3 regions of the Paenibacillus sp. PvP094 genome follow, and region 1 is predicted to be linked to each of the others. Evidence: riboswitches for the same ligand, from Rfam matches in the RefSeq annotation. Region 1 holds a riboswitch; each other region holds the start of a gene.
What was found. Region 1 has a riboswitch for thiamine pyrophosphate ahead of ABIC22_RS05555 (ABC transporter ATP-binding protein). Riboswitches for the same ligand answer to the same signal wherever they lie in the genome.
Positions count from the first base shown of each region.

Region 2: linked by a shared signal. The riboswitch ahead of ABIC22_RS21050 (thiamine phosphate synthase) and the one ahead of ABIC22_RS05555 (ABC transporter ATP-binding protein) in region 1 are both predicted to bind thiamine pyrophosphate.
Region 3: linked by a shared signal. The riboswitch ahead of thiC (phosphomethylpyrimidine synthase ThiC) and the one ahead of ABIC22_RS05555 (ABC transporter ATP-binding protein) in region 1 are both predicted to bind thiamine pyrophosphate.

Region 1 covers NZ_JBEPOM010000001.1:1,176,906-1,185,071, forward strand. Annotated here, with positions in the region: gene ABIC22_RS05530 (iron-containing alcohol dehydrogenase family protein) at 10-1,152, shown strand; gene ABIC22_RS05535 (ABC transporter substrate-binding protein) at 1,149-2,204, shown strand; gene ABIC22_RS05540 (ABC transporter permease subunit) at 2,232-3,017, shown strand; gene ABIC22_RS05545 (ATP-binding cassette domain-containing protein) at 3,042-3,818, shown strand; gene hisC (histidinol-phosphate transaminase) at 3,843-4,964, shown strand; TPP riboswitch at 5,070-5,172, shown strand; gene ABIC22_RS05555 (ABC transporter ATP-binding protein) at 5,343-6,104, shown strand; gene ABIC22_RS05560 (ABC transporter permease) at 6,091-6,909, shown strand; gene ABIC22_RS05565 (ABC transporter substrate-binding protein) at 6,997-8,064, shown strand; gene thiM (hydroxyethylthiazole kinase) at 8,115-8,166, shown strand, end outside.
Region 2 covers NZ_JBEPOM010000001.1:4,559,520-4,567,685, forward strand. Annotated here, with positions in the region: gene ABIC22_RS21025 (ABC transporter permease) at 1-395, shown strand, start outside; gene ABIC22_RS21030 (hypothetical protein) at 411-809, shown strand; gene ABIC22_RS21035 (hypothetical protein) at 806-1,357, shown strand; gene ABIC22_RS21040 (hypothetical protein) at 1,344-2,339, shown strand; gene ABIC22_RS21045 (ABC-F family ATP-binding cassette domain-containing protein) at 2,477-4,027, shown strand; TPP riboswitch at 4,137-4,246, shown strand; gene ABIC22_RS21050 (thiamine phosphate synthase) at 4,492-5,115, shown strand; gene thiO (glycine oxidase ThiO) at 5,133-6,365, shown strand; gene thiS (sulfur carrier protein ThiS) at 6,362-6,565, shown strand; gene ABIC22_RS21065 (thiazole synthase) at 6,569-7,336, shown strand; gene ABIC22_RS21070 (ThiF family adenylyltransferase) at 7,333-8,166, shown strand, end outside.
Region 3 covers NZ_JBEPOM010000001.1:1,407,879-1,416,044, forward strand. Annotated here, with positions in the region: gene ABIC22_RS06520 (hypothetical protein) at 1-242, shown strand, start outside; gene thiC (phosphomethylpyrimidine synthase ThiC) at 323-2,128, opposite strand; TPP riboswitch at 2,482-2,595, opposite strand; gene ABIC22_RS06530 (IclR family transcriptional regulator) at 2,717-3,460, opposite strand; gene ABIC22_RS06535 (alpha/beta hydrolase) at 3,822-4,850, shown strand; gene ABIC22_RS06540 (Fe-Mn family superoxide dismutase) at 5,009-6,316, shown strand; gene ABIC22_RS06545 (hypothetical protein) at 6,478-6,702, opposite strand; gene ABIC22_RS06550 (lipoate--protein ligase family protein) at 6,773-7,636, opposite strand; gene folE (GTP cyclohydrolase I FolE) at 7,816-8,166, opposite strand, start outside.

The sequences.
Region 1 (8,166 bases):
AGTGTATTCATGATTACTGTTAAGGCACCTGCAGTATATGTACACGAAGCTAACATTCTTGAGCAAAGTGGTCCACGGATTGCACAGCTTGGGCAGCATGTTCTGATCATCGCCGGTGAGTCTGCATTAAAAGCCGTAAAGCCTTACCTTCTTCCTTCACTGGAGGAGCATAAGATCAAGTTCCATGTGCAATTGTTTTACGGTGAGGTTACGATAGGCCAGATTGATACTTTTACGCAGCAAGCTTTCGATCTGGATGTTGATCTGATTATCGGCGTCGGTGGTGGTAAAGTGCTCGATCTGTCCAAAGCGGTGGCCGAGCAAGCCCAATTGCCCATTGTAACGGTCCCAACGATTGCTGCAACCTGCGCTGCCTGGTCTGCCTTAACCGTGCTCTATGATGAACAGGGCCAATCTGCAGGATATCGTCCGCTGCGCCGTTCGCCTAATCTTGTTCTGGCTGATCCTCATATTCTGGCGAGTGCACCAAGGCGGTATTTGGCCGCTGGGATCGGTGACACACTCGTAAAATGGCATGAGTTCGCCGTTAATCTAAGTGGCAACGCCACCAGCCTCACTCTCCGAAACAGTGTCAGCACTGCCAAGCTTGCACTCGATATTCTCGAAGCGCACGCCATCGATGTCTATGAATCCACTGATACAACCGGTAGTACACCTCAATTCCGTGATGTTGCCGACGCCATTATTGTGCTCGCAGGCCTTGTAGGCAGCATTAGCGATGGATCACTTCATGCCGCAATTGCTCATGGGCTACATGATAGCCTCACCAAATTACCCGAAACACACGCTTCACTGCATGGAGAAAAGGTAGCCTTTGGACTTTTCACCCAGTGGATCCTTGAAGGCAAAGCAGGGGATGAGCTTCAGGAGCTGACCACTCTGTTACATAAGCTGAATCTGCCTATCACTCTTGCCCAACTCGGCATACAACAACAGCCTCAGGAAGCTGCTGCGCGCATTGCAGCAGGACTACAGTTGCGGGAAGGCAGTGCGGCACATCTCTCCTTCGGAGTTAGCACGGCGCAGGTAACCGAAGCCATCCTTCAGGCAGACCGCATCGGCCAAAAATTCATAGAATCCAGTCAGTCCAGTGAAAGCAGTACATACACCAAGGAGGTTTCCTCCCTATGATCCGTCCAAACCGCCAGTACACTCTTCCCTTAACTGCCTTTCTGAGCGCGCTTCTGTTGTTGCTGATTTCCGGCTGCTCTGCCGGAACGGATAATCAGGCCGCGGGTACAGGCACAACACCGACAGTAGCATCAGCTGCTTCGAATAAAGACGTTACTATTCGGGTTGGTCAGACCGGATGGGGCAATCTCGAATTGGGGCTAAAAGCCGCCGGACTCGATGACACCCCCTATAAAGTCACTTATAACGTATTTCAGGGAGGTAACCTGATCCTCGAAGCGATGGCTGCAAATCAATTGGACTTTGGTGTGACCAGTGAAATTCCGCCCATTTTTGCATCTCAGGCTGCCAATGGTGGAAACTTCAAAATTATTGCGGTACAACAAGGCAGCACCTTAAATCAGGAGGTCGTTGTTCCCAAAGGTTCTTCTATCAAATCAGTTGCTGACCTGAAAGGCAAGAAAGTTGCTTTCGTAAAAAATACAACAGCCCACTATTTCCTGCTCAAAATGCTGGAGGAAGCCGGACTAACCTGGAGTGATATCAGTCCGGTCGAACTTTCAACAGCCGACGGACTCAGCGCCCTGATTAGCGGGAAAGTGGATGCCCTTGCCAGTTACGGCAATGCCATCATCTCCGCACATCAGAATGGAGCAACAACGCTCGCCAGCGCCAAAGATATCCTGTCAGGCAGCTTCCTTGTAGCCGCGTCCGATCAGGCTATTGCAAATGCGGAACAGAAAGAGGCCCTAGCCGATTATCTGGAGCGAATCAACAAATTCAATGATTGGGCTCGTGCCAATAAGGATGCGTGGGCTCAAATTACAGCAGACAATACCCACCAGCCGGTGGAACAAGCCCTTAAAACCTACACGGATGGAGAAGCACAACGCCCATCACGTATTGTTGCCATTTCTGATGAGGCAATCAAGTCCGAACAGGACGTAGCAGATACGTTTCAGCAAGCGGGAATTTTTGGTCAGGCAGTCGATGTGAGCACATTCTGGAGTGATGCACTTCAAGATCAACTTCCAGCTCCAGGTAGTCAATAACGAAGGAAGCAAGGAGGTAGGCATAACGTGCGGTCCAAAACCTTTAACCGGGCATGGTTTAACCAGTTCATTCCTTTTGTTGTACCCCTACTCATTCTGGCTCTGTGGCAATGGCTGACTGCATCCGGAGTTGTTGCAGCCAATATTTTGCCCCGTCCCGCTCAAGTACTGGAGGCCTTCATTCGTCTGCTTGGTAACGGTGAACTACTGAACAATATCAGTATTAGCGCCAGACGAGCTTTGGGAGGATTCCTCATTGGTGGGGGTCTGGGTTTTCTGCTGGGAGTGCTGAACGGCATCTCCTCCCTTGCGGAAAAGATCGCCGACTCCTCGGTACAGATGATCCGTAACATTCCGCATCTGTCATTGATCCCCCTCGTTATTGTGTGGTTCGGGATCGGTGAAGAAGCAAAATTATTTCTCGTTTCACTGGGTGTATTCTTTCCGGTATATCTGAATACGTTCCACGGCATACGATCGGTCGATCCCGGTCTGATTGAAATGGGCAAAGTATATGGCCTCAGCCGTTGGTCCCTTTATAAAGACATTATCCTACCTGGTGCACTGCCTTCCATTCTCGTGGGTATTCGTTATGCACTTGGCATTATGTGGCTGACCCTTATCGTAGCCGAGACGGTTGCGGCGGATGCGGGGATTGGCTACATGGCGATGAATGCGCGGGAATTCATGCAGATGGATGTAATCGTCTTAAGCATTCTGCTATATGCCCTGCTGGGCAAGCTGTCCGATACCATCGCCAAATGGCTGGAACGGCGCTGGCTGCGCTGGAACCCGGCTCTATCCCGCAAGTAAAGCCAAAGGAGCGTGAATTGATCCATGAGCACAAGTCAGATCAGTCCTTTTCTTCAAGTAGATAGGGTTCAGAAATCGTATGATCAGCGGACAATTCTATCCGACATCAATGTCAATGTAAGACAAGGGGAATTTGTAGCCATCGTTGGACGAAGTGGTTGTGGCAAAAGCACTTTGCTGCGTCTGATCGCCGGGCTGGAATCCCCCTCTTCCGGAAGCGTTATGCTGGGCAACAGAAAGCTTGGCAGTACAGCACCAGAGACACGGTTTCTGTTTCAGGAAGCCCGACTGCTGCCTTGGAAATCCGTGCTCGACAATGTACGGCTGGGAATCCCCGACAAGAACAAGGAAGATGCACGCCAGTCGCTTCGCAATGTAGGACTTGGAGAGCGTGAAGGTGACTGGCCGGGGGTATTATCTGGCGGACAAAAACAACGTGTTGCCTTGGCACGGGCACTCGCAAGTCATCCGCGTTTACTGCTGCTGGATGAACCGCTGGGTGCATTGGATGCATTGACCCGAATTGAAATGCAGCAATTAATCGAACGCTTGTGGGTAGAAGAAGATCTGACTGTCATTCTGGTCACTCATGATGTCAGTGAGGCGGTTGCGCTCGCTGACAGGGTGCTGTTAATCGAGGATGGTCATATAACGATGGATACCCGAATTACGCTGGAGCGTCCACGTGTTCGGGACAGCGGGTTTGCTCATTTTGAAAATCTTATTCTAAATCGCTTGTTGACTCCTCCACAAGAGACACCACAGCAGATAGCCCAGAAACAGATATCATTCTCGATCTAATTCCACTGGAAAGAAGGTATGATTATGCAATCCCTCTCAACCGTTCCCTCTCCTCCTGTTAAAGATCTGTTAAATCAAATTCCGGCTTATACACCTGCCAAATCCATGGAACAGATCCGGCGGGAATTGGGACTGGAAAGTGTAGATCGACTTGCAGCGAACGAGAATCCGTTTGGCTCTTCTCCCCTGGCAGCGGAAGCAGTCAGATCGCTGAGCTCCGATCTTCTGGCTCAATACCCCGACGGTTCCAGCCAACTGCTGCGAGACAAACTTGCGGAACGTCTGGGTGTGCGTACCTCCCAACTGGTATTTGGCAGTGGATCATTCGAGCTCCTAACCCTTACCGCCCAAGCCTATCTTAATCCCGGCGAGGAATCACTCATTCCGGTCCCCTCCTTTAACTGGTATAAGGGCGCTACGCTGCTGGCAGGCGGGGTTATTCATGAAGTGCCTTTGGTCAACCATTCACTGGACCTGGAGCAATTCCGGCAGCGGATCAATGCTTCTACCCGAATCATCTGGCTGTGCAATCCGAATAATCCAACCGGAACCATTTTCACGGCAGATGCCCTGCTTGGTTTACTCGAACATGTGCCCTCCCATGTCGTGGTTGTCCTGGACGAAGCGTATTATGAATTTGCGGAAAGTGAAGATTATCCTGATACGGTTAAGCTGCTGGAGCAGTATAATAATCTGATTATTTTGCGAACCTTCTCCAAAATATATGGACTTGCCGGCCTGCGAATTGGATATGGCATCGGGAATGAAAGCATCATTGAAGGCATTAACCGGGTCAAGCTGCCCATCAGTTTGACAGCCATCTCCCAAGCCGCTGCTTCAGCCAGCCTGGATGATCATGAATTTGTTTCTCATTGCCTGCACTACAATCGTCAGGGACGGAAAACGTTAATGCAGTCCTTTGATCATTGGAAGTTACCCTACATCCCTTCCGAAACGAATTTCATGATGGTGGATCTGTTGCAGGATAGTGGCCCGATTACCAAAGAATTGTTAAACAGAGGCATCTCTGTCCGCGGCGGTGCCGAATTCGGCATGCCTACCTGGCTTCGGATTACGATTGGCACACCTGAACAGATTGCCCGTCTGATCGGTGAGCTTGATTCACTGTTACATTCAAACAATTAGAATAGGTCACTTTCCTAACTTCTTTACGCACACTTCTTTTAAGCCGCCCTCTTTACATCTCGCGGGCACGTGATATATGCTGTGTACACAACTGCATATCTTGAACGATTGCACTAGGGGAGCCTTGCGGCTGAGACGAATAAATGTATTCGGACCCTTTGAACCTGATCTGGATCATACCAGCGGAGGGAAGTGGAGCGGACTTTCAGTTAACGGATTTTTTTCATATTCATATGAACATGAATGTCGGTTGAACTTAACAGGCCCACTCATTTCTCCGGAAATGGGCGGGCTTTTTCGCATTTACTTACATACAGATCGCAAACAACGTGCATTTCCGTTCAGGCAGTTTTTATTCCAAGGGGGTCAAGGAACCAAATGAGCAACGATGTACAGATTGACAACATGACCTTTACTTTTCCGGATCAGAGACATTCCCCCATCCTCTCCAATGTGTCGATGTGTGTAAAAAAGGGAGAGTTCGTCTCGCTGATCGGCTCCAGCGGGTCGGGCAAGAGCACACTCTTCAAGCTGCTGGCAGGCTTGCTTGAACCGACAGACGGCACGATCGAAATTGCTGGGGTGCCGCCTGGACAGCGACTTGGGCGAGTCGCCTACATGCCGCAGAAGGATTTGCTGTTATCCTGGCGGACGGTTATGGAGAACTGCCTGCTTCCCTCGGAGCTTGCCCCGAGGAAGCAGGACAAGGTGAAGCTGCGCGCTTCCATTATGGCCGGACTCGACAGATTCGGCTTATCCGGCTATGAGCATGCCTACCCGGACGAACTGTCCGGCGGCATGAAGCAGCGGGTCGCCCTGCTGCGCACGTTGTTGACAGGAGGACAGCTGATGCTGCTGGACGAACCCTTTGGCGCGCTTGACGCCATGACCAAGCGGGAGATGCATCGCTGGCTGCTTGAATTGTGGGAAAGCCTCGGCAAAACGGTGCTGTTCATCACGCATGATATTGAAGAAGCCCTGTTATTAAGTGACCGGATTGTCCTTCTCACTCCTGGTGGTCGGCAGCTGCTGGACATGACGGTGCCTCTACCCCGTCCGAGACACTCGGACATGGTCTACGATCCCGATCTTATACAGATGCGACAACGGTTGGAGGAACAACTACATGCGAAGCTTTAACGTCAGCAGATGGCTTGCCCGCTACGGCCTGTTCGCTGCGCTTCTTCTCCTGATGCTGGTCAGCTGGGAATGCATCGTGCGATTGGGCTGGGTCCCTTCTTTCATCATCCCTGCACCTACATCAATAGCGAGTTCTCTAGTTGAGCATCGGCATCTGCTCCTGGGAACCCATCTGCCTGCCACATTGGTGGAGGTTGCGGTTGGCTTCGGCTTGTCCATCGTTGCCGGAAGCGCTCTGGCAGCAGGCATGCACCTCAGCCGTTCGATTGAAAAGGCGCTGTATCCCTTCATCGTAATCAGCCAGACAATTCCACTGATTGCCCTGTCTCCTGTATTCATTCTGTGGTTTGGCTACACACTCTGGAGTAAGGTCGCTGTGGTGTTTCTGATCGCATTCTTCCCGATTGTGGTCAGCACCTATGATGGTCTCCGTCAAGGCGACCCGGAACAGCGCGAACTGCTGATGACCATGGGAGCAAGCACGTGGGATCTGTTCCGCAAGCTTCAGGTACCTCTTGCGCTGCCCTCTTTCTTTTCCGGATTGAAGATGTCGGTGGTGTACTGCGTGGTCGGCGCAACCATTGGCGAATGGCTCGGAGGCAGCAAAGGACTTGGTTATTTCAGCCGCAGAATGTCCAGCAGCATGAATACCGATGCAATGTTTGCATCCATTCTGCTGTTATCCCTGCTGGGCATCGGTCTGTTCGTGCTTATTGCCTGGCTGGAGCGAGTCCTCGGATTGAAGCGGAATGCAGAGCATGCACGCAGAGGAAAGTCGATTAAAAGGCAATCGGCAATGAGATAACAAGTGCTGCTCCTTCCTGTCGATCTCTTTAAAACATATCAGCGATTGGAACCAAACAAAAATGAAAGAAACGAGGCCCATTTATCCATGAGAAAGAAGAAACTCATTCACATCCTGCTTCCTGCCCTCATCTGTTTATTACTGATCGTCAGCGGTTGTGGCAATACGGGTGCGAACCCATCATCGTCCGATTCCGATCCCCAGGTACAGGGCACAGATTCAACAACAACCGGATCGTCGTCTGGTGACCATGATTCATTGTCCATCATGCTCGACTGGTATCCGAATGCAGTCCATTCCTTTATATACGCAGCACAGGAGAATGGATATTTCGCAGACCAAGGTCTCGATGTGGACATTCAGATGCCTGCCGATACAAATGATGCACTCAAACTTGTAGCCGCTGGCAAAGTGGACCTGGCGCTGAGCTATCAGCCGCAAATTTTGCTAGCCCGTGGAGAAGGCATTCCCGTACGATCCATCTCCGCTGTCGTTCGGCATCCACTCGTTCATCTGCTGACGGAAACGGACGGCAACGTGAACTCGCCCAAAGATCTTGAAGGACTGACGGTAGGATATTCCTCCGTTCCCCTATATGAAGCCATGGTGCGTACGATGATTAGTCAGGATGGCGGCGATCCAGACCGCATGAATTTGGTGGATGTCGGATTTGATCTGATCCCTTCGCTGGCCTCCGGTCAGGCCGATGCGATCATGGGTGGTTTTATCAATCATGAACAGTTGATTCTTGAGAAAGAAGGTCATCCCGTTAAGTCAATTAACCCCGTCGATTACGGCGTGCCGGATTACTACGAACTCGTTCTTACAGCAAGCGTCGAGGGAATTGAGGCGAAGAAGGATCAGCTCACCCGCTTCGTCAAAGCGATCCAGGAAGGTCAGAACTATGTGACCGAGCATCCGGAAGAAGCATTGAACATCCTGCTCGCACACGAAAATGAGACGTCCCCGCTGGATCGGGAAATTGAAACAAAAAGTCTGGACATTCTGCTGCCGCTCATGACTGAAGAAGGTATCCTGTTCGGCTGGCAGGAACCTTCATCCTGGGAAAACGTGCGGAAGTGGCTGGTACAACGTGAATTGGTTCCGGATTCGGTACAGTCCGAGGATGCGTTTATCAACTTGCAGGAGAAGTAAAAAGTACAGTTGCTGCTAAAAAATAATGGCTTATCAGGAGGGAATTTCAAATGTCATATCTGGCACGCGTTCGTACTCAAAATCCACTTGTTCACAATATCA
Region 2 (8,166 bases), 3.4 Mb from region 1:
CTCAGGAGGCGACCAAAACAGCGCAAAATAATTTTGCGGATATTCAGACAGAATTGTCTCAGGCTGCATTTACGGTGTATGACGGGACAACGATCAGTGGCTCCCAAGTTACTAACGCACTGCGTAAGTATGCGGACAAGGATCAATTTGGTATCCAGGTCATTACAGGAAAAAACAAGGGTGGTCAGTGGTATGGCAATGAGTTGAACATTTCTCAGGATATTAATAATGCGGACTACGGTTCAGTCGTTGCTCCAGATAACAAAGTGGGCAGTATTAATCAGACGATGAGCGAAAAGGACAATCAATACGTTAACCCAAGTGGAAAGTTCAAGGCCGTAATCGTTAAAGACAAATCAAATGTGGTGAGAGGACTAATCTTCCAGCAATCCTGACAGGAGTTGGTTTCATTGTCCCAGAATACTCAGCAGCTCATGTTGTTTTGTACCGCAATTGTCCTGTTTGTAACAGCCTGCCTGTATGGACAACAAAGCGTTAGCGTATTGGTCAGTGCTTTGAGTTCCAGTGTGCACACGAATGAAGACATGGAAGGAAGAATAAATACAACATTAAGAATGAGCAAACCCCTTCGTTACAGCGGAGCTGAGGTGTTACATACGGTTAGACAAATGACGGGTACAGCGGTCGAAGTGCAGGTTGACGGGAAAAAGTATACGATAGACCCGCTTATCAACCGAAGTGTGACTATACCTGTTCATTTGTCGGCCTCCTATAAACCGGAGTTTATAAGAACTGATAGCGGGGAATTGCTTCGAATTGCATTTTGGAGGGAGGCCAGTATCAATTGATAAATGCTGTATCCAAGCTGCTAGCAGTTATGCTGGCAGTACTTCTGCTATATGTATATCCGACTGCGGAAACGGCAGATCGACAAGACGATATAGCGCGAATGGTCACATATCAGACGGTTACCCGTTTTGTGGATTCGGTCAGAACGAAAGGTTATATCTCTCCTGGGATGTATGCCGAATTTGAAGAACAGCTGGCGCGAACAGGCAATGTTTACGAGATTACCATGGAACATCTGCACAAAAAATATGTTCCTCACTACACGGATCTGATGGATCAAGGTACATTTACAGGAACGTATGAGACGGTACAGGATGCATATTACTCAGCGCAAATCTTAGAAAAATTGTTCCCTGTCTCGGGCACGTACGCAGCCGATGATCCGCTTCGTAGATACACACTGACCATGGGTGACTTTTTCACGATTACACTTAAAAATACCAATCCGACATCAGCCATGCTGATTCGCGAGTGGCTGAATGGTACGGCTCCTGCGGCAGCAGTGTTTACCACATATGGAGGCATGGTTCTCAATGAAGATTACTGATTTGTCCATTGTGTTTGTTCTGGTATTTCTACCCTTTTTTTGGATGGTTTCTCGGAATACCCATGATGCGGATGAAGCTCAGCTTCTTAATCAAAGGTATAGATCAGCCCTCCAAACAGCTGTATTGGACGCTGGAAACGTAATGCACCAGAATGAGAAGCAAAACAGTGAGGCAGGATATGATTCCACCAAATTCGTAAAGGCAGATAAAGAACTGGCTCTTCAGACATTCACTCAGACGATGGCCTTAAATATGGGCATACATGACGATCCAAAGGCAATACAAGCACTGTTGGATTACATACCGGCCATAGTTGTACTGGATTACGATGGTCATTATATCTTAGCTAAGGAAGCGGAGATGACTGGTGAGATTGATGATTCGTACCACCAGGTATGGAGTCCTAAAATGCCTTATACATATTCAGATTCAGACGGCAGCAGCATTAATTTTACACTCGACGGTTATGTATATGCTTATGATGCCGTTCAGGGTAAATGGATTGAAGGTTTTCAAAGGGAACTCGCTTCGACTAGTGGAATTCCATTGCTGCAAAATTCAGATTCGTTTGAGCAGGTCAGACAAACTCGCATCGTCATGAGCGTACAGGAGAATCTCGCCGAAGTCATTAATCGGCATAATGAGTTTGCAAGAAGAAACGGGATATCCTATACGTTTACCTTGCCTCTTATTTCTCAGGAGGATTGGTACAATACAATTAATGATACGGGGATCATGGCCTTTATTCAGGGCTTGCCTGTAGGGAGCCAGAAGGTAAACACCTATGCCATCGGAGGAGGAAGGTTGGTTAAAAGAACAGCAGTCATTGGAGGGATAGAACCTTCTACCGGCATAAAATATTATTATCCAGCAACTTGTAAGAATAACTTCCGAGCTGAAGAAGTTTTTACCGATGTGAAGCAGGCTGCGGCAGCGGGGTATTTTGAGGGGAATTGTTACATTAACAAGGTTGTTCACTGAGTATGACTGCTGCGCCTACTACATTGCTTTCAGAAAAGGCAGGTCCTGTGCTAAAATAGGGTTTCAGTTCAGAACTTGACCGGTATCAACAATACCGAATAAAAGTAATGTTAAATAGATAGGAGCAACCTCATCTCATGAGTTTATTGTCAGTGGAGAACGTCAGTCACAATTTTGGTGACCGCACGTTATTTAAAAATGTATCTTTTCGTTTACTTGCAGGAGAGCGTGTAGGCCTGGTCGGAGCAAATGGTGTAGGAAAGTCCACTTTAATGAACATTTTGACCGGAAAATTGCTGAAAGACAGCGGGAAAGTAGAGTGGACACCAAAAGTCCGTTACGGATATTTGGATCAGCATACCAAGCTGACTCCTGGCAAAACAATCCGCGACGTTTTAAAAGATGCCTTCCTTCCCCTGCTTGAACTGGAAAAAGAAATGATGGCCATTACAGACCAGATGGCTGACGCAGACCCAGACCAGCTTGAAAAACTGCTGGAAGAAATGGGTGAAATCCAGGAGCAGCTTGAGCAGGGCGATTTTTATTTGATTGATGTAAAAGTGGAAGAAATGGCAAATGGCCTCGGATTATCCGCTATTGGGCTTGATCGTGACGTCGCTGCTCTAAGCGGGGGACAACGGACCAAAGTATTGCTCGCCAAGTTGTTGCTCGAGAAACCGACGGCTCTTTTGCTGGACGAGCCAACAAACTACCTGGACGTGGAGCACATTGAATGGTTAACTCGATATTTGAAAGATTACCCTTATGCATTTATTCTGATTTCGCATGATACGGAGTTCATGAATGAAGTCGTTAACGTGATTTATCATCTGGAATTTGCTAAATTGACGCGTTATGCTGCCAACTACAATAAGTTTCTTGAAATGGCAGATATGCAAAAAGCACAACATATCGACGCTTATGAGAAACAGCAGGAATATATTAAGAAACAGGAAGATTTCATTCAGCGTAACAAGGCAAGAGCCTCCACTTCCGGACGTGCCAAAAGCCGCGAGAAACAGCTGGGCAAGATTGAACGAATCGATCGCCCGGATGAAGCAGCAAAACCGACATTTAAATTCAAAGATGCCCGTGCCAGCAGCAAAACAGTATTCGAGGGAATTGATTTCGAGATAGGTTATTCCTACCCTTTGCTGCCTAAGATGACAATGACCATTGAACGTGGTGAGAAAATAGCCATTGTTGGATGTAACGGTGTAGGTAAGTCGACACTTCTTAAAACCATATTGGGCAAAATCCCGCCGATCAGTGGTAAAACGTTCCTGGGGGATTATCTGGAAACGGCTTACTTTGAACAGGAAGTTCGGGCTGGCAACATTACGCCAATTGAAGATGTGTGGAACGAATTCTCCCATCTAACTCAGAATGAAGTACGCGGGCATTTGGCCCGCTGTGGTTTGAAAAACGAGCATATCACTCGTCCGCTGAGTGCACTTAGTGGGGGAGAACAAGCGAAAGTTCGCTTGTGCAAGCTTCTGATGCGTGAAAGCAACTGGATCCTGTTTGATGAACCGACAAATCACCTGGATGTAACAGCAAAAGCGGAGCTAAAACGAGCCTTGCAAGAATTTAAAGGTACAGTACTGCTCGTTTCCCATGAACCTGAATTTTATCAGGATTGGGTCACCAAGACATGGGACGTCGAAGCCTGGTCTGAGAAAAACTAGTTGTTGCGGAGCAATTTAGTGCTCTACAATCAAAACATTCATCAACATGAGTTTGAAAAATCAACGGTGACAAAAAAAGGTGACTATGGTAACATAGGCTACAACTTCATACGATCACTAGGGGGGCCGCTCGTTGCGGCTGAGATGGAATAATGCGATTCCGGACCCTTTGCACCTGATCTGGATTATACCAGCGTAGGGAAGTGGCGCGTTTTAGTTAATGATATGGGCAAATTAATATTCGATTTTGTAGCGAATGTGAATGCTCACAAGTGGAACATGAAGGTATCTCGTATATATCAGGGCTATGGTTTAATAGCTTGTATACCTGACAACTGGCATGTAAAGCTCATTTAACTAACTGGACATGTTATCGCGGCCACTCCCTACGGGAGTGGCTTTTTTGTGCTTACATATTGTGACGGCAAGGAAGGTGAAACCAAACGGATACCTTTAAAAAACCTGTGAATTCACTATCGTTTGAACTGCATGCTGTTTCGCCAGGGGTAGGGGATCAACAACGTTTTCTGAAGATTGCAGCGGATGCATGGCCTTGGCTTGACTATATCCACATTCGGGAAAAACATCTAACCACTGAACAAAAAATTCAATGGGCTCATAGTTTGCTGAACGCAGGAATTCCATCTGACAGGATCGTAATCAATGGTCTATGTGAGCTGAATAAGTTGGAAAAACATGTTTTCATTCAGAGGATTCATTGGGGCCAGTCCGATATGGCGACTACTCAAGGCAGCAGCCTGAACAAAAGCGATCGACTTCGTCTCGGTATTTCTGTTCACTCTCTTCACGAAGCTAGAGTAGCTGAAGAACGGGGAGCGGATTACCTCTTTTATGGTCATGTATTTTCCTCCAGCAGTAAACCTGGGAGCAAGCCGAGAGGGATATATGCACTGTCTGAAATATGCTCAGCTGTTTCCATCCCCGTAATTGCCATTGGCGGTATTGGACCGGCAAACATAGCAGCTGTACGTGCAGCTGGTGCAAGTGGTGCCGCAGTAATATCTTCTATCTGGGCCAGTGATAATCCGGAAAGCGCGGCAGCAGCCTTGAAGCGGGCTATCGAATGAATAACGGAGGTGAATGAATGAGCAGAGAAGCAAGAGGCCGAAGACGAAGAGGCAGCATTTACCGAAATGGAGCAGGTTGTACGACACAAATACGTGGAGAAATTCGTGGCAAGCTTCATGCGGAAACTATTGTTGTGGGAGGAGGCGTTATAGGTTGTGCCATCGCGTATGAGCTAGCTTCACGAGGTAAAGAAGTGATTTTAATCGAGCGTGCGCGTATTGCAAGTGAGACATCTTCTGCGGCAGCGGGCATGTTAGCTGCAGACAGCGAGACGTTTCATACTACTGTGATGTCAAAGCTAGCATATGAAAGTAGAAAACGACTGCATCAGCAAAAAGAACAGCTTGAACTACTAAGCGGCATTGAAATTGGCCTGCAGCAGAGTGGATTTATTACACCATTTCGGAATGAAGCCGAGATGAAAAAGTATAGCGATTCGAGAAGAAGTACAGTTTTGCCTACAGAGCAAATGTGGTGGGATCATTCCAATCTTCAACGTGAAGCCCCATGGATAAGCAAGGAAGCTTTCGGGGCTCTGTATAGAGCTTCAGAAAGTGAACTTCTCCCTGTCAATTTGGCACGTGCCTATGCGGGCGCAGCTCAAACAATGGGAGCCAAAGTAATCGAAGGTGTACAGAATGTAAGTCTAATTGCCGACTCGAGTGGAATCCAGGGTGTGGAAACGTCGATTGGAAGATTAACGTGTAAACATGTTGTTGTCGCAGCTGGATTACAAGGTGGAGAGATATTGAAGCAGGTGGGTCTTAACCTGCCCACTCTTCCAGTGAAAGGTGAAATTGCAGCAATACAATTTGCGAAACATGATGCAGATTACAGACCTGACAAGACTGTTTATGCAGATAATGTATACATTGTCCCCAAAGCAAACGGCGAAGTTTGGATCGGAGCTACCAGTTTACCGGGGCGCTCAGATCGGGAAGTTACTGTTGAAGGCATTCAAAAGCTGCTTGCATCCGCAGCAGGGTGGGTCCCTGGAATACAGCAAGCCCAGTTTATCCGTGCCTGGGCAGGGGTTCGACCATCAACCCCTGACGGTTTGCCTTATCTGGGAGCTTGTAAATGCGTACCCGGGTTATATACCGCGTTTGGACATTACAGAAATGGCATCTTACTTAGCGCAATTACCGGCAGCCTGATGGCTGATCTGATGGCTGGCCATTCTTCGGAGGAGCTTGGCATTGATGAATTGAGTCCGGAGCGTTTGAGCAGAAAGGAGATTATGCAGTGAACATCATCGTAAACGGGCAGAGCATGAACATTGAGGACGATTTAAATCATGTAGATCAGCTACTGCAATCTTTTAATTTGCAGGTGAAAACTGTGGTGGTTGAGTTAAATCGCCAAATTCTGATGAGGGAGCACCATGCATCGACCGTTTTAAGAGACGGAGACCGAATTGAGATCGTACATTTTGTGGGAGGCGGTTAAAACATGCTGAAGATAGGACATCATTCATTTCATTCTAGATTGTTGTTGGGTACGGGCAAATTTGACGATTTGGATATACAGAGTCAAGCGGTAGAAGCGTCAGGAACCGAAGTGCTGACTTTTGCAGTTCGACGCCTCAACTTGGAAGATCGGGATAAACGCCACTTCCTTGATACACTCGATTTGAAGCGATTCACTTTACTCCCTAATACCGCGGGTGCTTCCACTGCAGAAGAGGCCGTCCGAATCGCTGAACTTGCCCGTGCCTCAGGACTTTGTGATATGATAAAAGTAGAAGTGATCGGAGATGGGATCACACTGCTGCCAGATCCGATCGAAACGTACAAGGCCTGCGAGATCCTGTTGGAAAAAGGATTCATCGTACTGCCTTATATCTCGGATGATGTGATTTTAGCCAAACGGCTGCAGCTGCTTGGGGTTCATGCAGTCATGCCAGGAGCTTCACCGATCGGAGCAGGAAGAGGCATTATCAACCCGTACAACCTGGAAATCATAATGGAGCAAGCGGTTGTTCCTGTAATTGTGGATGCCGGATTGCGTTCCCCCAAAGATGCTGCTTATGCCATGGAGCTGGGGGCGGATGGTGTGCTGCTGAATACGGCGGTATCCGGTTCGGGAGATCCGGTTAAAATGGCAAAAGCGATGCGAATGGGAGTTGAAGCGGGAAGACTTGCTTATGAGGCAGGCATGATACCCGTTAAGCGTTATGCGGCAGCCAGCAGTCCGGCGGAAGGAATGGTTCATACATGATAGAAGAAACAAATTCAACGGAGCAAAGTGATCGATATTCGAGACAGGAACGATACGCTCCGCTTGGCAAAGAAGGTCAGTGCAGACTGAACAACAGCAGGGTTGTTATCGTGGGTGCCGGTGCACTGGGAACCGGCATTGCAGAGACGCTCGCCAGGTCAGGTATTGGACACATTACCATTGCGGACCGGGACTATGTGGAATGGAGCAACCTGCAGCGACAGCAGCTCTATGTTGAACAGGATGCAGTTCAGCGAATGCCAAAAGCCATGGCGGCCGAAAAACGCCTGCTCGATATCAACTCCTCGGTTGTCATTGAAGGCAAGGTGATGGATGTCCGTGCAGACGAGCTGGAGGATCTCATTCAAAATGCAGATCTTATCATGGATGCCACGGATAACTTTGATACAAGGCTGCTGATTAATGACATGTCCCAGAAATACCGCATTCCCTGGATTTATGGGGGGTGTGTGGGGAGTTATGGTATCACGTATACGTTCCTGCCCGGGGATACCCCTTGTTTGAACTGTTTACTTGGCGAGGTACCGCTCGGTGGAGATACTTGCGATACATCGGGGATTATACCCCAGGCTGTGCAGATGGTAACGGCGAACCAGACAGCAGAAGCGATGAAGCTGCTTAGCGGTAATGAAGGTGCGCTGCGGCGTAAGCTGTTGTCGTTTGATGTATGGCGGAATGAGTACATATCCATAAATGTGGATGGTGCCAAAAAAGCAGATTGTCCTTCCTGCGGAAATACCGCTTCCTATCCATACCTTTCCGCTGCAAATCTGGAGAAAACCGATGTGTTATGCGGTAGGGATACAGTT
Region 3 (8,166 bases), 230 kb from region 1:
CATTAATTCCTGGTACATTTGAGCTGATCATGCGCGGCGATAAGGAAGGATATATGGAGGCGGTGACAACGGGCTTGCAGCAACTAGCTGCACAGTCACCAGAGAAAACCATTGTAGCTGCTCAGCTATCCATGGCTCCCGCAGCTGCCTTTGCTTCAGCAAATACGGGAAGTGAGATTTACAGCCCGCTCGCATCGCTGGCATCTTATTTGGAGCAGCAATTGAATATCGGTAGGCGTTAGTTAGGGGCCGTTCTTCTCCCAGTAGTGGAGAGAACGGCTTTTATATATCTTAGGCTGCCCAAATTGCGCTGTAATGGCGCTTAGGTTCGGGTTCGGTATTCCTCAGCCTTTTCCTGCATTCCGGCTGCCACAGCCTCATTCTCGGATAATCCTTTGTCTGCGGCAAAGGCACGAATATCCTGCGTAATGCGCATGCTGCAAAATTTAGGTCCGCACATGGAGCAGAAATGGGCCTCCTTGGCCCCTTCAGCCGGGAGTGTCTCATCGTGATAGGACAGCGCACGTTCCGGATCCAGTGACAGGTTGAACTGGTCCCGCCAGCGGAATTCGAAGCGGGCCTTCGACAGCGCGTCATCCCGGCGCTGTGCACGCGGATGGCCTTTGGCCAGATCAGCGGCATGTGCCGCAATCTTGTAAGCAATAACGCCTTCCCGGACATCATCCTTGTTCGGCAGGCCCAGATGTTCCTTTGGTGTCACATAGCAGAGCATCGACGTTCCGAACCAGCCGATCATCGCCGCTCCAATGGCTGAGGTAATATGGTCATAGCCTGGTGCAATATCGGTTGTCAGCGGACCAAGTGTATAAAACGGTGCTTCCTTGCAGATCTCCATCTGAAGGTCGACATTCTCCTTAATCTTGTGCATCGGCACATGTCCTGGCCCCTCAATCATCACCTGCACATCATGCTTCCACGCAATCTGTGTCAGTTCACCAAGCGTAGCAAGTTCAGCCATCTGGGCTTCATCATTGGCATCATAGATGCTGCCCGGGCGGAGTCCATCTCCGAGAGAGAAGGCTACATCATACCTTTTCATGATTTCACAGATTTCCTCAAAATGCGTGTACAAAAAGTTCTCCTGATGGTGCGCAAGGCACCATGCCGCCATAATGGAACCACCTCTGGATACAATGCCGGTCATCCGTTTGGCCGTCATCGGTATGTAACGCAGCAGTACGCCTGCATGGATCGTAAAGTAATCCACACCCTGCTCTGCCTGCTCAATGAGCGTATCCCGGTACAACTCCCAGGTGAGTGCCTCGGCTTCGCCATTCACCTTCTCCAGCGCCTGATACAGCGGCACCGTCCCGATTGGTACCGGAGAATTGCGGATGATCCATTCCCGGGTCGTATGGATATCCTTGCCCGTGGAAAGATCCATTACCGTATCGGACCCCCAGCGTACCGCCCAAGTCATTTTCTCCACTTCTTCTTCAATCGAAGAGGATACGGCAGAGTTTCCAATATTCGCGTTGATCTTTACGTGGAAGTGACGTCCGATCAGCATCGGTTCGCTCTCTGGATGATTAATATTGGATGGCAGAATGGCCCTGCCGCTCGCCAGCTCCTGCCGGACGAATTCCGACTCCACGCCTTCACGAATAGCTGCAAACTCCATCTCAGGGGTAATGATGCCCTGCCTCGCATAGTGCATTTGGGTGACACAGCGTCCGGATTGTGCACGGAGCGGTTTGCCGCGGAGGCCTGGATATTCTTCAGCTCCGGTTCTCTTCCCTCCAGGCTTAAGCCCGTTATCCTCCGGTTTGACGGTACGTCCCTGGTACGCCTCTACATCGTTTCGTTCTGTGATCCAGCGTGCACGCAAAGCTGGCAGGCCTGCCCGGATATCGGCGTGAAATCCGGGGTCCGTCATAGGGCCGCTCGTATCGTACACGCGCAGCGGCTCGTTATGCTCCACCCCTTGGGGTGTATTCGTGTCATGAAGGGCAATTTCACGCTCCGGTACAGCAATGTCCGGCCGTGAGCCCTGAATGTAAACTTTGCGGCTGCCGGGAAACTGTTGCACCCGTCCGGCCGCCACTGTTCTCTTTTCCAACCCCTGTCCTGAATGTTCCTGTGCCGTTGTTCTGTTGTTTGTGTTCATCGCTACCTCTTCCTCCTCGTTGGTCGTCCCATGGATGGGCCAGTTTGATCGCTCGTGCACCCGTTCCATATCATCCACGCATAGGCAAGAAAAGAGCGGCCAACTTCCGAAGAAAGAACATTACAGCGGCATAGCGCAGACAGAATCTGGCACAGGCATAATCGGGTTATACCCAACTCCAGCTCTCCCGCAAAAGAAGGGAACCGCCTCTGCTGCGGTTGATCGCTTGACACTGTATATAAAAAAGCCGGTTCCCGAGGGAACCGGCCTATGTCCATCACCCCATAACAAGCCTGATGCCAAGCTCCCTCAAGTGGAGACATGCCAAAGGCTGGATTATGCAGTGTTCGTGGTTGTATCGCCGATTACTTCCCTACGCTGGTATGATCCAGATCAGGTGCAAAGGGTCCGGAATCTCATGCGATCCCGTCTCAGTCCGGACAATTCGGACTCCCCCAGTAACGTTAACAGTTGCGGTATGTGTACCGCAGTTCCATATTCAATTCATTCCAGCCCCGCTGGGCTGTCCATTACAGACTAGCGCAAGCCAGTCAGAAATACAACCCTTTTTCTTCCAGACACGCCGGATCAGGACAACATGAGACCCATCTGCGCGGCTGCTTCCTTCAGTACAGGTGCATATTCGTGCAAAGTTTCCTGGGACAGGCGGCTAACGGGACCCGATACGGATAGTGCAGCAGCAATATTCCCCTTTCGATCCATAATAGGAACCGATACTGCAGCCGCTCCAGGCTCACGTTCTTCGTAGCTGGTCGCATATCCATTCTCCCGGATATCACCCATCTGGGCCAGATAAACTTCGGGATCGATAAATACGGGCCATTCGGGACCATTCATCAGTTCCTCCCGGTCTTCTTCCGTCGCAAATGCCATGAGTACCTTGCTGGATGCCCCTACGGATAGAGGAAGACGTACGCCAACCGGAGCCACCCGCCGGATGGCCTGATCACTCTGAACAGCCTGAATACGGATACGCTCACTGCCATCCCGCAGGTACAGACTGACCGTTTCTCCCAAACGATCTCTGAGCCGCTCCATTGCAGGAAGCAGCAAAATGGCAGGATCATCACTGCGGGACATATGAGCAGACAGCTCCCAGATTCGAATGCCGAGCCTGTATTTCTCAGTGGCCGCATCGCGAATGACGAAGCCCTTCTCCTCCAGCGTCGCCATCAGACGATGAACCGTACTTTTGTGCAAACCAATCTGGCTCGCAATTTCTGTGAGTCCAAGATCGCTCCGTGTGGTAAAACATAATAATATATCCAGCGCCCGTTCCACAGCCCGGACGGTTAGTTTGCGGTCTTCCATGGCATAATGCCCTCCTCATGTTTCATCACATGAAACTTGGTTACATAAATTATATGAGAAACGATCTCATCTGTAAACCAAAATGAGCCAAATCATGACGATAAGAAGTGTAAATATTTTCTTTTTATAAGACTAAATCCCCTGCAATTTGCACCATCAGGAAATGTTACCCATATATCTTTCGGACTATATAACAATTGCGTAACAAATGCCTCCAATCAATTGACTTTGACTATATGGAAACATACGATAAAGATATATAAGCAAGACTTTGCTGCACAGGCAAGCAAGGACATCAAGCCATATGATCTGATCTGAACTCGTTGTTATCTTCAATTGATCTGAATAAGGAGGGGCAATCATGTTTCCGACATCCCAGAGCGAAGCCCCGCTGCAAACGAAAGTGTCCGACCTGCCTTCTTCGTTATCACCGAGGCTGATCCGGTTCAAACATATTATCGTAGCGTTGCTGCTCTCCGTTGTATTTTTTCTGCTCTTTTGTTTCATTGCCTTACACGGCTATATTGCTTGGGTACTATCCAACCCGACCGTAGCTCCCGTGTTCTCCAATCCAATGCAGGCCAAGAACATGAAGTACGAGGATATCACGTTCCCGGCAGCAGATGGCAGCCGTACGATGCAGGGCTGGTATATCCCCGCAGACACGGATGTCAACAAAACCATCATCTTCAGTCATGGATATGGGGCCAATCGGGAGGAAACCTGGGTTCCCATGTATGACCTGGCTCACTATGCCCACCAGCTCGGGTTCAATGTAGTGATGTTTGACTATGGTTTCGCCTCTCAGGTGAACAAGGCAGTCGCTACAGGGGGCAAAGCCGAGTCCCAGCAATTGCTTGGTGCCATTCAGTTCGCCAAGCAGCGCGGTGCTCAGGAGCTTGTCGTCTGGGGATTCTCGATGGGCGCAGGCACAGCATTACAGACGGGGCTGCTCACCGAGAACGTGGATGCCATGATTCTCGACAGCACTTTCCTGCTAGAGCCGGATACGCTGTATCACAACATTCATAATCAGATCGATCTGCCGCGACAACCCACTTTGCAGATCATGAATCTGTTATTCCCGGTTCTGAATGGCACCGGATTACAGCAGATTCCGTATCAGGAAGTCAAAAAGAAAGACTATCCGTTCCCCATCTTCTTCATTCACGGAACGGAGGATGAGAAGGCTCCATATCCGATCGCCGAGCTTCTCGCCGCCAACCAGACGAACACCTACTCAGAGGAATGGATCGTACAGGACGCGCATCATGAGCTGATCTTCAGGGAACATCCGAAGGAGTATCTCCGCCGTGTCTCTACGTTCCTGAGTCATGTGACGAAGACAAGCAGCGACGATGTGGAAAATACCAATGCCGGAGGAGAATAAAATCTTCCGGTCATCAGAGCCCCCAAGGGGCTCTTTTTTATGCACACATAGGACAACATGGCAGGCGAATATACTTTTGGGACGATTATAAATGGTTAATCACACCGTATCCCTTGAAGGCCGATATTACATTTTAATTGAATGGAGGTTTGCCGCATATGAATTGGTCTGGCTATGGACCCTTGCTGCCTCTGCGCATTCTGGAGGAGATAAGGTTCTGGAAGGAGCAGGAGAAAGAGCATACCCTCGTTATTCGGGCACTGGTTCCCGATCTGGAGCCTACTTATGTGAAGCTGCTTGAAGAATGGGCAGTGACGTTTGAAAATACCGAGAAGGTAGCCAACCAGCTGTTGAAACAGCTGTTACCCGGAACCCATCCCCCTGCCCCTTACATCATCGGAAGCGTAGAACAGCTTGTTGCCTCTTCACGTTCACAATCGCGGGAGTTCATCAGGCAGCTGTACGTCCTGCTTGAGCAAAGTGCCGCTGTGCAAGCTGTCCCGCTCGCTAAGGCAGTCATTCTGCACTTTATCCGTGAATCGGAGTATTTCCTCGGCGTACTCGATACCTTGATTCAGCCTGGAATCATGCGGGATTCGATAAGTGATGCACCCTTTCCTTTGGATAAGTATGTTCAATTGTCAGGACGCACCGAGCGTGAAGCAGCGGAGGAGCCGTCATCCATCGCTGGGAAAACTAACGCTCCGTCAGCTCCATCAGCTCCCGCACCTTCATCTTCTTCTTCACAGGTGCAGTCTTCAGAGGTCTCCGGTCTATCGCCTTCTTCCGGTACTACAGAGAGCATCACCTTACCTTCTACACCTCCTGTGAAGGAGAGACCTGTTCCGATTGGAGGCCACACGCTGCCTCCTCTGCCCTATGCCTATAACGCACTCGAACCACATATTGACGAAATGACGATGCGCATTCATCACGATAAGCACCATCAATCCTATGTGGATGGACTCAATACAGCCGAGAAGAAACTGGCAGAGTCACGTAAAAAAAATAATTTCGAACTCGTCAAACATTGGGAACGAGAACTTGCCTTCAATGGTGCAGGCCATTATCTGCATACGATCTTCTGGACGATCATGAATCCCAGAGGCGGCGGCAAACCTTCCGGATTGCTTGCTGAACAGATCAAACGGGATTTTGGCAGTTATGAGGCATTCAAAAATCAATTCACTGAAGCCGCTAACAAAGTGGAAGGCAGCGGCTGGGCTCTCCTTGTCTGGAGTCCACGCGCTCACCGTTTAGAAATTTTACAGGCGGAGAAGCACCAGAACCTGTCCCAGTCCGACATCGTACCTCTCCTGCCGCTGGATGTATGGGAGCATGCCTACTATCTGAAGCATCAGAATGAGCGCAAGAAATATATCGAGGACTGGTGGAATGTCGTCTATTGGCCTGCGGTGGCTGAACGTTATGAAACGGCACGCAAGCTGTTGTGGCCACCCTACTAGAAACGAAAAGGGAAAAGGGAACAAGAGAAAAGAGATATCTCCAGCCGGTAGACTGCCAGATATCTCTTCTTCATTTGCAATAAAAAAAGCAAGCCTCTTGATTCAAGAAGACTTGCTTGTATTTAGATAAGGTCACTGACGCACTGACGCGTCATGCTAGACTAGGAAGCACAGCCCTCGCACGCAACATAGTTGTCCCCAACCTGTTTGCTGATGGCAATCAGATCCCCCAGCTTGATATCTTCCTCACCCGTGAACTCCAGGTCAGCAATACGTGCAACGATCAAAGCCGCAGCTTCTTCCTTGCTTGTTGCCATTTGGCTGAATTCAGACTTCTCGCCTGAAGAAACAACCTCATATTCAAATGTATATCTTAATGTTTCCATCTTGGCACTCTCCTTCCGAAATCACATCATATCATCTCTATTAACCAATTCCAAGTGTTCTCGAACGATACTAATCGTAGCGCAGTTTCATCTGCTCTGCCGTCTGCCTGACTGCCTCTCGATCAACGGACAATACGCCGTCAGTCTCAGCCATAGGGTATCGATTACGAAGCGTACGGACCAGGGAAGCGGTGTAAGCTGCTGCAGAAGGCACTCCTGCCAGCTCTTGAAGACTCGCCATGGTGCCCGGACGAACATCGGGATACCCTTCCTGCAGGCCGTCTGCTGCATGCTGATAGAACTTGCGTACATCTGCCGCCAGCTTGTCTCCTTGCCCTTCGACGATAATAAAAGCCGTTATAATATAAGCCTTGGCCTGCCTTCGCTGGGCAATACCGCAAAATTTCAGTCCGCCGACACTGACATCATAATCACCGGGGCAGAATGCACCCTCGATCTCTCCAGTTCGTGCTTGATTCGACCATGGTGTTAACGACTCGGCAATAAGAGCTGCCATCTCGCGGAAGTCATCGTGAATATTGATAGCGCGGGCCGGGTTAGGCAAAATCAGTGAAATGTTAACCACGCCCGGATGAAGAGGCACAGCCGCACCTCCCGAGGGACGAACACAGACAGCTGTTCCCTGCTTTCTCATGCCTTCCATTGCCTCTACAGCCTTGGGAAGCCGGCGATCCCGCAGACCTGCAACAAACGCGTCAGGATGACGCCAAATATGGGCAACCGGCAGATGCCCTTCGCCTACACGGCGGCACATCACCTCTTCCCATGCAAATGCCTCTAGCACACTGCTTCCATACCGAAGTAATGGGGTTTCCCAGATCTGTATACGATGCAGCCTGGATGACGAGTTGGATGGAAGCGCCTGCTCTGCTCCAGGCTGTCCGGTATTGTCTGAATTCAAAGGTACACTCATATTTGCTAACCTCCGACTAAACGAATCTGAATCAGGATAAGACAAGGAAAGGGTTTTAAACATCGCTGGATGTACACAAATGCTCATATAAATAAATAAGCCGGTTCCCAGGGAACTCGGCTTATTAGGTGAACCTTTTAATGATTGGACACGGCTTGAAAGCTTGTCCGGTTCGGGTCTTAGTCCTTAACCAGAGACAGAAACTCAGCACGCTGCGCCGTATTGTCCCGGAAGGAACCACGGACCGCGGATGTTACCGTCTTGCTGCCAGGCTTCTTCACGCCGCGGGAGCACATGCACAAGTGCTCACCTTCCACAACGACCATGACACCATGCGGTTCAACAGCCTCGTTCAGGATGTCGGCAATCTGTGAAGTGATACGTTCCTGAACCTGAAGACGACGGGTAACTGCCTCGACCAACCGAGCCATTTTGCTCAACCCGACAATTTTGCCGCTGGGTACATACCCAATATGCACTTTGCCGAAGAAGGGCGCCATATGATGTTCACACTGGCTGTAATAAACGAT